Regions from separate parts of the Streptomyces sp. TLI_185 genome, predicted to be linked through region 3. Evidence: riboswitches for the same ligand, from Rfam matches in the RefSeq annotation. Region 3 holds a riboswitch; each other region holds the start of a gene.
What was found. A riboswitch is a leader RNA that binds a small molecule or an ion and turns the genes downstream of it on or off. The one in region 3 is predicted to bind cyclic di-AMP.
Positions count from the first base shown of each region.

Region 1 (3,267 bases), 2.5 Mb from region 3:
GAGCTCTACCGAGCCCATCCCGACTGGGTGCAGTTCCAGCCGGGACGAAAGCGGACGGAATTCCGCAATCAGCTCGTACTGAACCTCGCCCGGGAGGACGTCCAGGAATACCTGTGGGAGCAGCTCCACGCGCTCCTCTCCAGCGCCCCCATCGACTATGTGAAGTGGGACTTCAACCGCTGCTTCACCGATGCGGGCTGGCCCGGCGAGCCCTACCCGCAGCGCCTTTGGGTCGATCATGTCCGCGCCCTGTACGCCCTGCTGGACCGGCTGCGGGCGGCCCACCCGAATGTCGCCTTCGAGTCCTGCTCGGGCGGCGGCGGACGGATCGACCTCGGGATCATGAGCCGTACGGACCAGGTGTGGACCTCCGACAACACCGACCCGCTCGACCGGCTCGCCATCCAGCACGGCTTCAGCCAGGTCCACCCCGCACGGGTGATGGCCGCCTGGGTCACCGACAGCCCGAACACCCAGCTCAACGGCCGGGTCAGCTCGCTGCGCTTCCGGTTCGTGAGCTCCATGGCCGGCGTGCTCGGGGTCGGCGGGGACCTCACCCGGTGGACCGAGGAGGAGCTGGCCGAGGCCGGCCAGTGGGTGGCGCTCTACAAGGAGATCCGGCCGCTGGTGCAGCACGGGGACCTCTACCGGCTGCGGCCGCCGCGGGGCGGACTGAGTGCGGTGCAGTATGTGCGCGGGGACGAGGCGGTCGTCCTCGCCTGGCTCCAGGCGCAGAGCCACGGCGAGCCCGTGCCGGCGCTGCGACTGCGGGGCCTCGACCCGACAGCCTCGTATGAATGCCCTGAAACGGGCGAAATCCACAGCGGTGCCGTATTGCTGCATCACGGACTGCGTACCGGATTGCGTGGTGACCTCGACGCGGCAGTTTTCCGTCTGCGGCGTATCTGAGTCTTCTGTCCGGATTGGCGCTCCTTCTGCCTCTTTATTCCAACTCGCTCCTGAATGGGGGATCCTGGAGCAGGGGCACGTGAGGAGCGTCATATCCATGACGGTGCGTGGCGCGTCATGTCCACGTAATTCACGTGCTTTACAAGGGTGTTTGGTCGAGACGATCACCCCCGAATCAACGCAGGGTTACCGGGTTTTCTCCCAAGGGATCAATAGAAACGCATTCACGGGGAACCGGCACTTGTTGCTTTGCGTCTTGGTCGCTTACGTTCGCCACCAATCCGGACGGACGCCCAATCCTGCCGCCGCCCGGTGCCCGCACAACTCACCCGTGAACGGCAGGAGCGGGGGACCCACAGGTACAACTGCCTGTTCCGGTCTCCGGAACGGCTAGGGGTAAAGCCGCGTCGCATGCGCGGCCGGGCATCTCCAGCCCGAACCCGACAGCTCACCTCGCAGGCGCCGGAGAGGAATTCGTCATGCCCGCGAAGGGTAAACACCGCCGCCCGAAGCCCCAGCGCTTCACCCGCTCCATCGCCGTCGCCGGAACCGGTGGCGCCGCACTCGCTCTCCCGCTCATGGGGGCCACCGGCGCCCATGCCGCCACAACCCAGTCCGCTTCCCAGACGGTTTCGGAAAAGGCCGTCCAGTCCCTTCCGGTCACCGCGAAGAAGGCGGCCCAGAAGAGCGCCGCCGGCAATGCGGGTGTGCGGACCTATTCAGTGCGGGCCGGCGACTACCTCTCGAGGATCGCCGACGAGCAGCATGTCTCCGGCGGCTGGCACAAGCTCTACTCGGACAACCGCCGGGCCGTCGGCGACGACCCGTCGCTGATCCACCCGGGCCTGAAGCTGACGATCGGCCGGAAGGCCGCGACGGACACCACCAAGTCGTCGTCCTCGTCCGCTTCGTCCGCCTCGAAGACGTCCTCGTCCGCCGGCAGGGCGACCGCCACCAAGGCCTCGGAGTCCGCCCCCACCGGCTTCACCCTCCCCGTGGCCGGAGGCACCGTCGGCACCGGCTACCACGTGCCCGGGGGTATGTGGTCCAGCGGCTACCACACGGGTGTCGACTTCGTCGTCCCGACCGGCACCGCCCTCAAGGCCGTCGGTGCGGGCACGGTCGTCTCCGCCGGTTGGGGCGGCGCCTACGGCAACCAGGTCGTCATCAGGCTGGCCGACGGGTACTACGCCCAGTACGGCCACATGTCCCAGATCTCCGTCTCGGCCGGCCAGACCGTGACCGCGGGGCAGCAGCTCGGCCTCTCCGGCGCGACCGGCAACGTGACCGGCCCGCACCTGCACTTCGAGATCCGCACCACGCCCGACTACGGCTCCGACGTGGACCCGGTCGCCTACCTCCGCTCGAAGGGCGTCGGCGTCGGCTGACATCCCCTTGGAACCACCTGCCTGACACGCTGCCGAAGGCCGGACCCCGATCCCCGGGTCCGGCCTTCGGTGTGTCCGGCTGCGCTCATGTTTGCCGTATTGCGTTCTTGTGGCGGGGGCTGCACGGGTGTCGACAGCGGGGGGAGGTGAGGGCACAGTGATCTCCGTAGCGATGAAAGCGCTTTCCCTATCGCCTTCCCAGGTCTGTGGAGGTTCCCGTGCCCGGCGTCGGTCGACGCACCGCCAGGCGGCATCGCTTCGGCGGTGATCGTGGCCGCCCAGGTCTACGTGCAGGTCGGCGACGGCCGGAAGCAGTTGTACGCCGTCGAGCTGTCCGTCAAGACGTCTTCTCACCACCAGCGACACGGCCTTCGGCTCGGCCGAGTTCCCGGCCGCCTGCCGCGACCTACCTCCCCGGCTGCGGGAAGCCGCGCCGCACGCCCGCATTCTCGCGCTGGGCCCCTTCAGCGGAGCGCACGCCGACGGCATCGCCGCCGCGGTCGGTGAACTGGCCGACCCGCACACCGAGTTCGTCGACACCACTGACTGGCTCTCCCCGGCGGACGGGGACTTCAACTGCAACGTCCACCCCGCGTTGAGGGCCACCGCAAAGTGGCCGACCACCTGCTCACCCTTCTCGGATCCACCCTCACTGCACCCGAAGGAGCCGCCCCGTGACGAGTACCCGTAGAGCATTCGGAGCCCTGGCTGCCGGCGCCGCCCTGGCCGCCCTCGCCCCCGCGCCGGCCGCCACTGCCTCGCCCCGCGGCCGCCTCATCGCCCGCGACGACTTCCGCCACGGCCTCGGCAAGTGGGCGGTCGAACTGGAGCAGGGCGGCACCGTGACCGCCTCCCGAGGGGTGCTGGAGGTCGACGTACCCGCCGGGGCGACGGTCTGGTTCAGACAGCGGCTCGAAGGGCCGTACGTCATCGAGTACACGGCGACGCCCGTGTCGCAAGGCGGCGCGAA
Region 1 is NZ_RKRB01000001.1:8,702,921-8,706,187, forward strand. It holds gene EDD92_RS39970 (alpha-galactosidase) at 1-909, shown strand, start outside; cyclic di-AMP (ydaO/yuaA leader) riboswitch at 1,226-1,384, shown strand; gene EDD92_RS39975 (LysM peptidoglycan-binding domain-containing M23 family metallopeptidase) at 1,389-2,297, shown strand; gene EDD92_RS39980 (DUF6250 domain-containing protein) at 2,972-3,267, shown strand, end outside.
Region 1: another riboswitch for cyclic di-AMP. It lies ahead of EDD92_RS39975 (LysM peptidoglycan-binding domain-containing M23 family metallopeptidase); the one in region 3 lies ahead of EDD92_RS28740 (C40 family peptidase).

Region 2 (3,267 bases), 4.9 Mb from region 3:
TTCGCCGGCGTAGTGGACCGAGTCCTCGCGGATGACCGCGCCCGGGCCGGGCGCGTGAATCATCAAGCCGTTGCCGGTGCAGATGCCGACGTGGCTGAAGTTGTCGTTGAAGAAGATCAGGTCTCCGGGGCGGCTCTCCGCGAGCGGAATCACCGTGCCGGCGCTCGCCTGCTCGTACGTGGTGCGTGGCAGGGTGACCCCGGCGGCCCGCCAGGCGGCCTGGGTGAGCCCGGCGTTGTCGTACGACTCCGGCCCGACCGCACCCCACAGGCACGGCCTGCCGATCTGTGCACGGGCGAAGTCGATCGCCCTGTCCGCCTTGGTGACGGCGGAGGTGCCGACGGCGGGCACACCCGTGTCCAGGGTGGACGGCTGCATGGTCCATCCCCCGGCCTGGGGTATGCCGGTGTCGAGGGCGGATGGCTGCGTACGCCAATCCCCGGCCGGGGTTACGCCCGTGTCGAGCACGGACGGCTGCATGAACTGCTCCCCGACCGCGGGTATGCCGGTGTCGAGGACGGATGGCTGGGTGCGCCATTCCTCGGCCGCGGTTGTGCCGGTGTCGAGGGCGGATGGCTGCGTACGCCAATCCCCGGCCGGGGTTTCGCCCGTGTTGAGCACGGACGGTTGCATGCGCCACTCCTCGACCGCGGGTACCCCGGTGTCGAGCACGGACGGCTGCATGAACTGCTCCCCGACTGCGGGTATGCCGGTGTCGAGGACGGACGGCTGCATGCGCTGCTCCCCGGCCGGGGGCGCGCCCATGTCGAGGACCGTCGGCTGCTGCAGCCGCCAGGCCTCCTCGTTCGCCCGGCGGGTCTGTTCCGCCTGGTCCTGCCAGGGAAGCTGGGCCGGCATGGCCTCAACAGCCGGGCGCGGTGCGGAGGTCTGCCGCGCGGTGTACCGGTACAGCAGCTCGCTGGCCGCCGCGATCTTGCGCTGGCTCTGCTCCTTGGACCTGCGCAGGGAGGTCTGCTTCGACTCGGGGGCCGCCGTGGGCAGCGCGGGGGCGGCCTCCTGGCGGGGCTGCGGGACGGCGGGGAGCGGGGCCGTGGGTCCGGCGGTCAATTCGGCCACCGGACGGCGGGACTCCGCGGAGGGCAGCTCCGCCACGGGCCGGACGGTCGCCTCCAGCTCAAGGGCGGGGGTACGGCTGTCCGCCGGGCGCGGGGGCCGCGGCTCGGCCTGGCGGGCCGGCGTACGGTCGGCCGGCAGTACCGCAGGCACCGTCGGACCCAGCGAGGCACGCACTCCGTCGAACCACCGCCGGGACACCGAGTCGAGTGCCGGGTCCGAGCGGCCACGCTCGCGGGCCGGCGCCGCGGGCGGCCGCGTCCCCATCAACTGGGCCCGGGTGAAGTTGAAGTTGCCGGTATCGGACTCGGCCTGGTCGTAGAGGCTGCTCACCCGCTGCCGGACGGCTTCCCGGCTCGGGCCCTCGTCCCCCGTCGTCGGTGCGGCGTCGGCGGTCTGCGAGAACAGGGCCACCGAGGTGAGGGCGGCCGTCGCGAGAGCGGAATTGCGCATACCGGGCAGGCCGAAGCCTCCGGCGCGCGATGGTCGATCCGGCGCCATGGGAGCCGTACTCCTTCCGTACTCCGCCTACCGAGTTAGCTGTCGGGTTCGGGCGGTCGGTTCCGGAAGGCATGCCCTACGGCCCCTGCCCGGGCGGGCAGTTGGGCCGATTCACCCCGTCGTTCGGTTGGGTCCCCGGCTCCGGCTGCCACGAGGGCGCACCGGATTCGGCGGAGGCCACGCGTCCCGGCGGGGTTCGCCGGAGGAACTCGTGCGGCCTGACGCCACGCTAGCCAACTTGTGCGGCTCGTGTGAAGGTTGATGGCCGTAATGTCCGATACGCTTTTGTGACCTTCGTCGTGACGCACCGTCAGATCCGTGTGTCGTGCACGCTGCGGATCCGGACGGCGACCGACCGTCGCGAGCAGGGCGCGTCAGGGACGCGGGCCGTCGCTGCGAGCCTCGCGCTCGGCGTTGCGCTTCTTGATGCGCGCCGCCTCCTTGCGGACCTCGGCCTGCGTGGCGCGTTCCTTCTGCAGCCACTCGGGCTCTTCCTGCTTCAGGGCCTCGATCTGCTCGGTGGTGAGCGCCTCGGTGATCCCGCCGCGGGCGAGACCCGCGATGGAGACGCCCAGCTTCGCCGCGACCACCGGACGGGGGTGCGGACCGTTCGCCCGCAGCTCGCGCAGCCACTCGGGCGGCTCGGCCTGGAGCTGGTCGAGCTCGGCTCGCGAGACGACACCCTCCCGGAACTCGGCGGGGGTGGCCTCGAGGTACACACCCAGTTTCTTCGCCGCGGTCGCGGGCTTCATCGTCTGGGTGCTCTGGTGCGACTTCATGCCGTCCAGGGTATCGAGCATGTTCGAGACCTCTGACCACGGCCGGTAGCCTGGCCTGGTGACAGGCTCGGAAGAATCCCAGGCGTTCCGGCTCGCGTACGTCCCGGGGGTGACGCCCGCCAAGTGGGTGCGGATCTGGAACGAGCGCCAGCCCGGCATCCCGCTGAACCTCCTCGCCGTACCGGCCGCCGAGGCATCCGACGTGTTGCGCGCGGGTGAGGCCGACGCGGGACTCGTACGGCTGCCGGTCGACCGTACGTTCTTCAGCGCGATCCCCCTCTACACCGAGACGACGGTCGTCGTCGTCCCCAAGGATCACGTGATCACGGCGGCGGACGAGGTGACCGTTCAGGACCTTGCGGACGAGGTCGTCTTCCACCCCCTCGACGACGTCTTCGACTGGGACCGGCCGCCGGGCGAGCCCGCCTTCGAGCGGCCCGCCACCACCGAGGACGCCGTGGAACTCGTCGCGGCGGGCGTCGGCCTCGTGGTCGTCCCCCAGTCGCTGGCCCGTCTGTACCACCGCAAGGACCTCACGTATCGCTCGCTGGTGGACGCCCCCGAGTCGAGCGTCGCCCTGGCGTGGCCCGAGGACGCGACCACGGATCTGGTCGAGGACTTCATCGGAATCGTCCGCGGCCGCACGGTCAACAGCTCCCGCGGCCGCAAGGCGCAGACGCCCGAACCGAAGGGCAAGGCGGGCGGCAGGACCGGCGACGCGGCCGGCGCACGGCGCAAGCCGGCGGCGGGGAAGGCGACCGGGAAGACGGCAGGGAAGCCGGCGGCGCGCAACCCGCGGGCCGGATCCGACGTCTCCAAGGGCGCCAAGCGCAGGAAACCCCGCCGCCGGGCATAGCCTCCCTCGGGGCGGCCTCGCCCCGTTCCGATCCATCCGGTGGGGTGATGGACGGAA
Region 2 is NZ_RKRB01000001.1:1,349,920-1,353,186, reverse strand. It holds gene EDD92_RS50910 (C40 family peptidase) at 1-1,575, opposite strand, end outside; cyclic di-AMP (ydaO/yuaA leader) riboswitch at 1,584-1,758, opposite strand; gene EDD92_RS06150 (DUF5997 family protein) at 1,950-2,354, opposite strand; gene EDD92_RS06145 (LysR family transcriptional regulator substrate-binding protein) at 2,413-3,210, shown strand.
Region 2: another riboswitch for cyclic di-AMP. It lies ahead of EDD92_RS50910 (C40 family peptidase); the one in region 3 lies ahead of EDD92_RS28740 (C40 family peptidase).

Region 3 (3,267 bases):
CCACACAGCACAGGAACACCGTGCCCGGCATGGGACGCCGCCAGCGCCGTGCGGCCTGCACCAGCAGGAGCGGCCACAGCACGGCCGCCAGGGCGAGCAGGGCCTCGGCGAGCGTCTGCCGTCCGAGGGCGGAGAAACGGGTCCCGAGCACGGCGGTCGCCGCCACGGCGGTCAGTGCCCCCGGCGTCCCCGCCTCCGCCCGCCACCTCTCCGGACCCCGCACCAGACGGACGCCGAAGCCCGCCGCAAGCACCACCCAGGCGACACAGGCCAGGCCCAGGACGACCCGCGACAGCACCTCGTACGCCGTCATGTGCAGCCCGACCGACACAGTGCCGGTCGCCATCACGGCGGCCCCGGCCGCCGGTGAACGCTGCGCCCACCAGGGGCGGAGAGAGGTAGGGCCGGACATGAGGCCGATGCTAAGGAGTGGGGCGCGGGTTCAGGACGGGCCACGCGCGCGTGCATCACAAACTGCCCCGCACGCGCGCGTGCACTGCTCCCCGGTGACTCAGGCCGGCCGCACCACACTGTGGATGATCGATTCGCCGCCGTAGTAGATCGACTCCTCGCGGACGTACGCGCCGGGCTTCGGGGCATGGATCATCATGCCGTTGCCGATGTAGATGCCGACGTGGCTGATGTCGTCGTAGAAGAAGATCAGGTCGCCGGGCTGGGCGTCGCCGAGGGAGACCGTGGTGCCGGCGTTGACCTGGTCGTAGGTGGTGCGCGGGAGGGTGACGCCCGCAGCCTTCCAGGCGGCCTGGGTGAGGCCGGAGCAGTCGTAGGAGTCGGGGCCGGTGGCGCCCCAGACGTACGGCTTGCCGATCTGCGCGCGGGCGAAGGCGAGCGCCTTCTCGGCCTTGGTGGCGTACGAGGAGTCGCTGGTGGAGGTGGATCCCGAGTCCGAGGAGGAGCCGCTGTCCTGGGCCGCGGCCTCTTCCTTGGCCTTCTCCTCCGCCGCCTGCTGTTTCGCCAGCTCCGCGGCCTTGCGTGCGGCCTCCGCCTCCTTCTGCTTCTGGATCGCCGCGAGGCGCGCCTTCTCCTCGGCGGTCAGCTTCGACAGCAGCTCGCGCGCGTCGGAGAGTTTCTTCTGCACCGTTGACTTGGCGGTCTGCAGGTCGCTCTGTGTCGCGGTGAGCGTCTCGAGGCTCTTGGAGGCCTCCTGGCGCTTCTTCATCGTCGCGGACTGCTCGGTGAAGTAGTCGTCGACCGCGGTCTTCTGGCGGGAGGTCAGCCGCCCCATCAGCTGCGTCTGGTCGAAGTAGTCCTGCGGGGAGTCCGCGAGCAGGAAGGTCGCCGTGTCGGGTGCGGCGGCTCCGGTCCGGTACTGGGCCGCGGCGAAGGAACCGAGCTGTTCCCGCTCTTCGTTGAGCTTCTGCGTGCGCTTGGCGACGTCGTCGAGGAGGGTGTCGACGTTCTTGCGCTGCTTCGTGGTCTTCTCTTTGGCCGCGTTGTACTTCTCGGTGGCCGACTCGGCCTGGCGGTAGAGGTCGTCGACCTTCTTCTCGACCTCTTCGAGGCTGGGCTTGCCGTCGGCGGCGGGGGCGGCGTTCGCCGACTGGGACAGCAGGGCCACCGAGGTGAGGGCGGCCGTGGCGAGGGCGGGGGTGCGTATGCCTGCTACGCGCGTACCCGCGGGGCGCGACTTGCGGTGCGACGCCAAGGGAGGCGACTCCTTCCATGCTCCGCCTACCGAGTTAGCTGTCGGGTTCGGGCGGGTGGTTCGGAAGGGTTGCCCTACGGTCCGTGCCCCTGGAGGGAGTGGGACCGATTCACCCCAAGGTCGGTGTGGGTCCCCGGCTCCGGATGCGCGGCGGCGCCCCGGACTCGGCGGAGGCCGCGCGGCCCGGCGACGTTCGCCGGTGGGGGTCGTGCGGCCTGCCGGAACGGTAGCCAACTCGTGTGGCCCCTGTGAAGGTTGATGTTCGATATGCCCGATACATTTTCGTGACCTTCGGTCAGGAGGTCGCGCGCAGCCGTCAATCCGGAAGGATCTGCGGTGACCCGTACGCATTTTGACCGGAGTGGCGTCGTCCGTCCGCTTCCGGCGGATGGTCTCCAGTCGGTCGCGGCGGCAAGAAGCGCCTGGGGCCTCGACCGGGTCGGTCGCGGACCGTGACCCCGCGGTCGTGGAGGGTAAGGAGAGGTCTGGCCGCCAGATCTGGAAGATTCAGGGGTTCTGAGGGGCGGGGAGGCCCATGGGAGCCCGAGGATTCCGGCGATGTTCCCAGGGCGGCGGCGGGCTGTCAGTGGGGCACCCTAAACTCGGAGAGCGATGAGCAGCCTCTTTGACGACAGCTTCCTGGCGAACCTCCAGGCCCCCCGCGGGCACGAGGAGGAACCTCCGCCGCCGCCCGAGGACGATCACGGACCGGAGCCGGTTCCGGACGATCTGTTCGGCGGGAAGTTCGACGTGCCACCGGACCGGGAGGCCTACTACCGCAACGGCGCCCCCCGCCCGGCGATCGACCCGGCCGCGCTCCTGGACGGGCTGAACGAGAACCAGCGCGCGGCCGTCGTCCACTCCGGCACGCCGCTGCTCATCGTGGCCGGCGCCGGTTCCGGCAAGACCCGCGTGCTCACCCACCGCATCGCCTACCTCCTGGGCGAGCGGAACGTGCATCCGGGCCAGGTCCTCGCGATCACCTTCACCAACAAAGCCGCGGGCGAGATGAAGGAGCGCGTCGAGCAGCTCGTCGGCCCGCGCGCGAACGCGATGTGGGTGATGACCTTCCACAGCGCGTGCGTCCGCATCCTGCGGAGGGAGTCGAAGAAGCTCGGCTTCACCTCCTCCTTCTCGATCTACGACGCAGCCGACAGCAAGCGCCTGATGGCCCTGGTCTGCCGCGATCTGGACCTCGACCCCAAGCGCTACCCGCCGAAGTCCTTCAGCGCCAAGATCTCGAACCTGAAGAACGAGCTGATCGACGAGGAGGACTTCGCCGCCCAGGCCGCCGACGGCTTCGAGAAGACCCTCGCCCAGGCCTACGCCATGTACCAGTCGCGGCTGCGCGAGGCCAACGCCCTCGACTTCGACGACCTGATCATGACGACGGTCAATCTGCTGCGCGCCTTCCCGGACGTCGCCGAGCACTACCGCCGCCGCTTCCGGCACGTCCTGGTCGACGAGTACCAGGACACCAACCACGCCCAGTACGCACTCGTGCGCGAGCTCGTCGGCACGGGCGCGCACGACGAGGACGTACCGCCCAACGAATACGACCTGCAGCCCGCCGAGCTCTGCGTCGTGGGTGACGCGGACCA
Region 3 is NZ_RKRB01000001.1:6,206,017-6,209,283, forward strand. It holds gene EDD92_RS28735 (tellurite resistance/C4-dicarboxylate transporter family protein) at 1-412, opposite strand, end outside; gene EDD92_RS28740 (C40 family peptidase) at 512-1,666, opposite strand; cyclic di-AMP (ydaO/yuaA leader) riboswitch at 1,675-1,829, opposite strand; gene pcrA (DNA helicase PcrA) at 2,279-3,267, shown strand, end outside.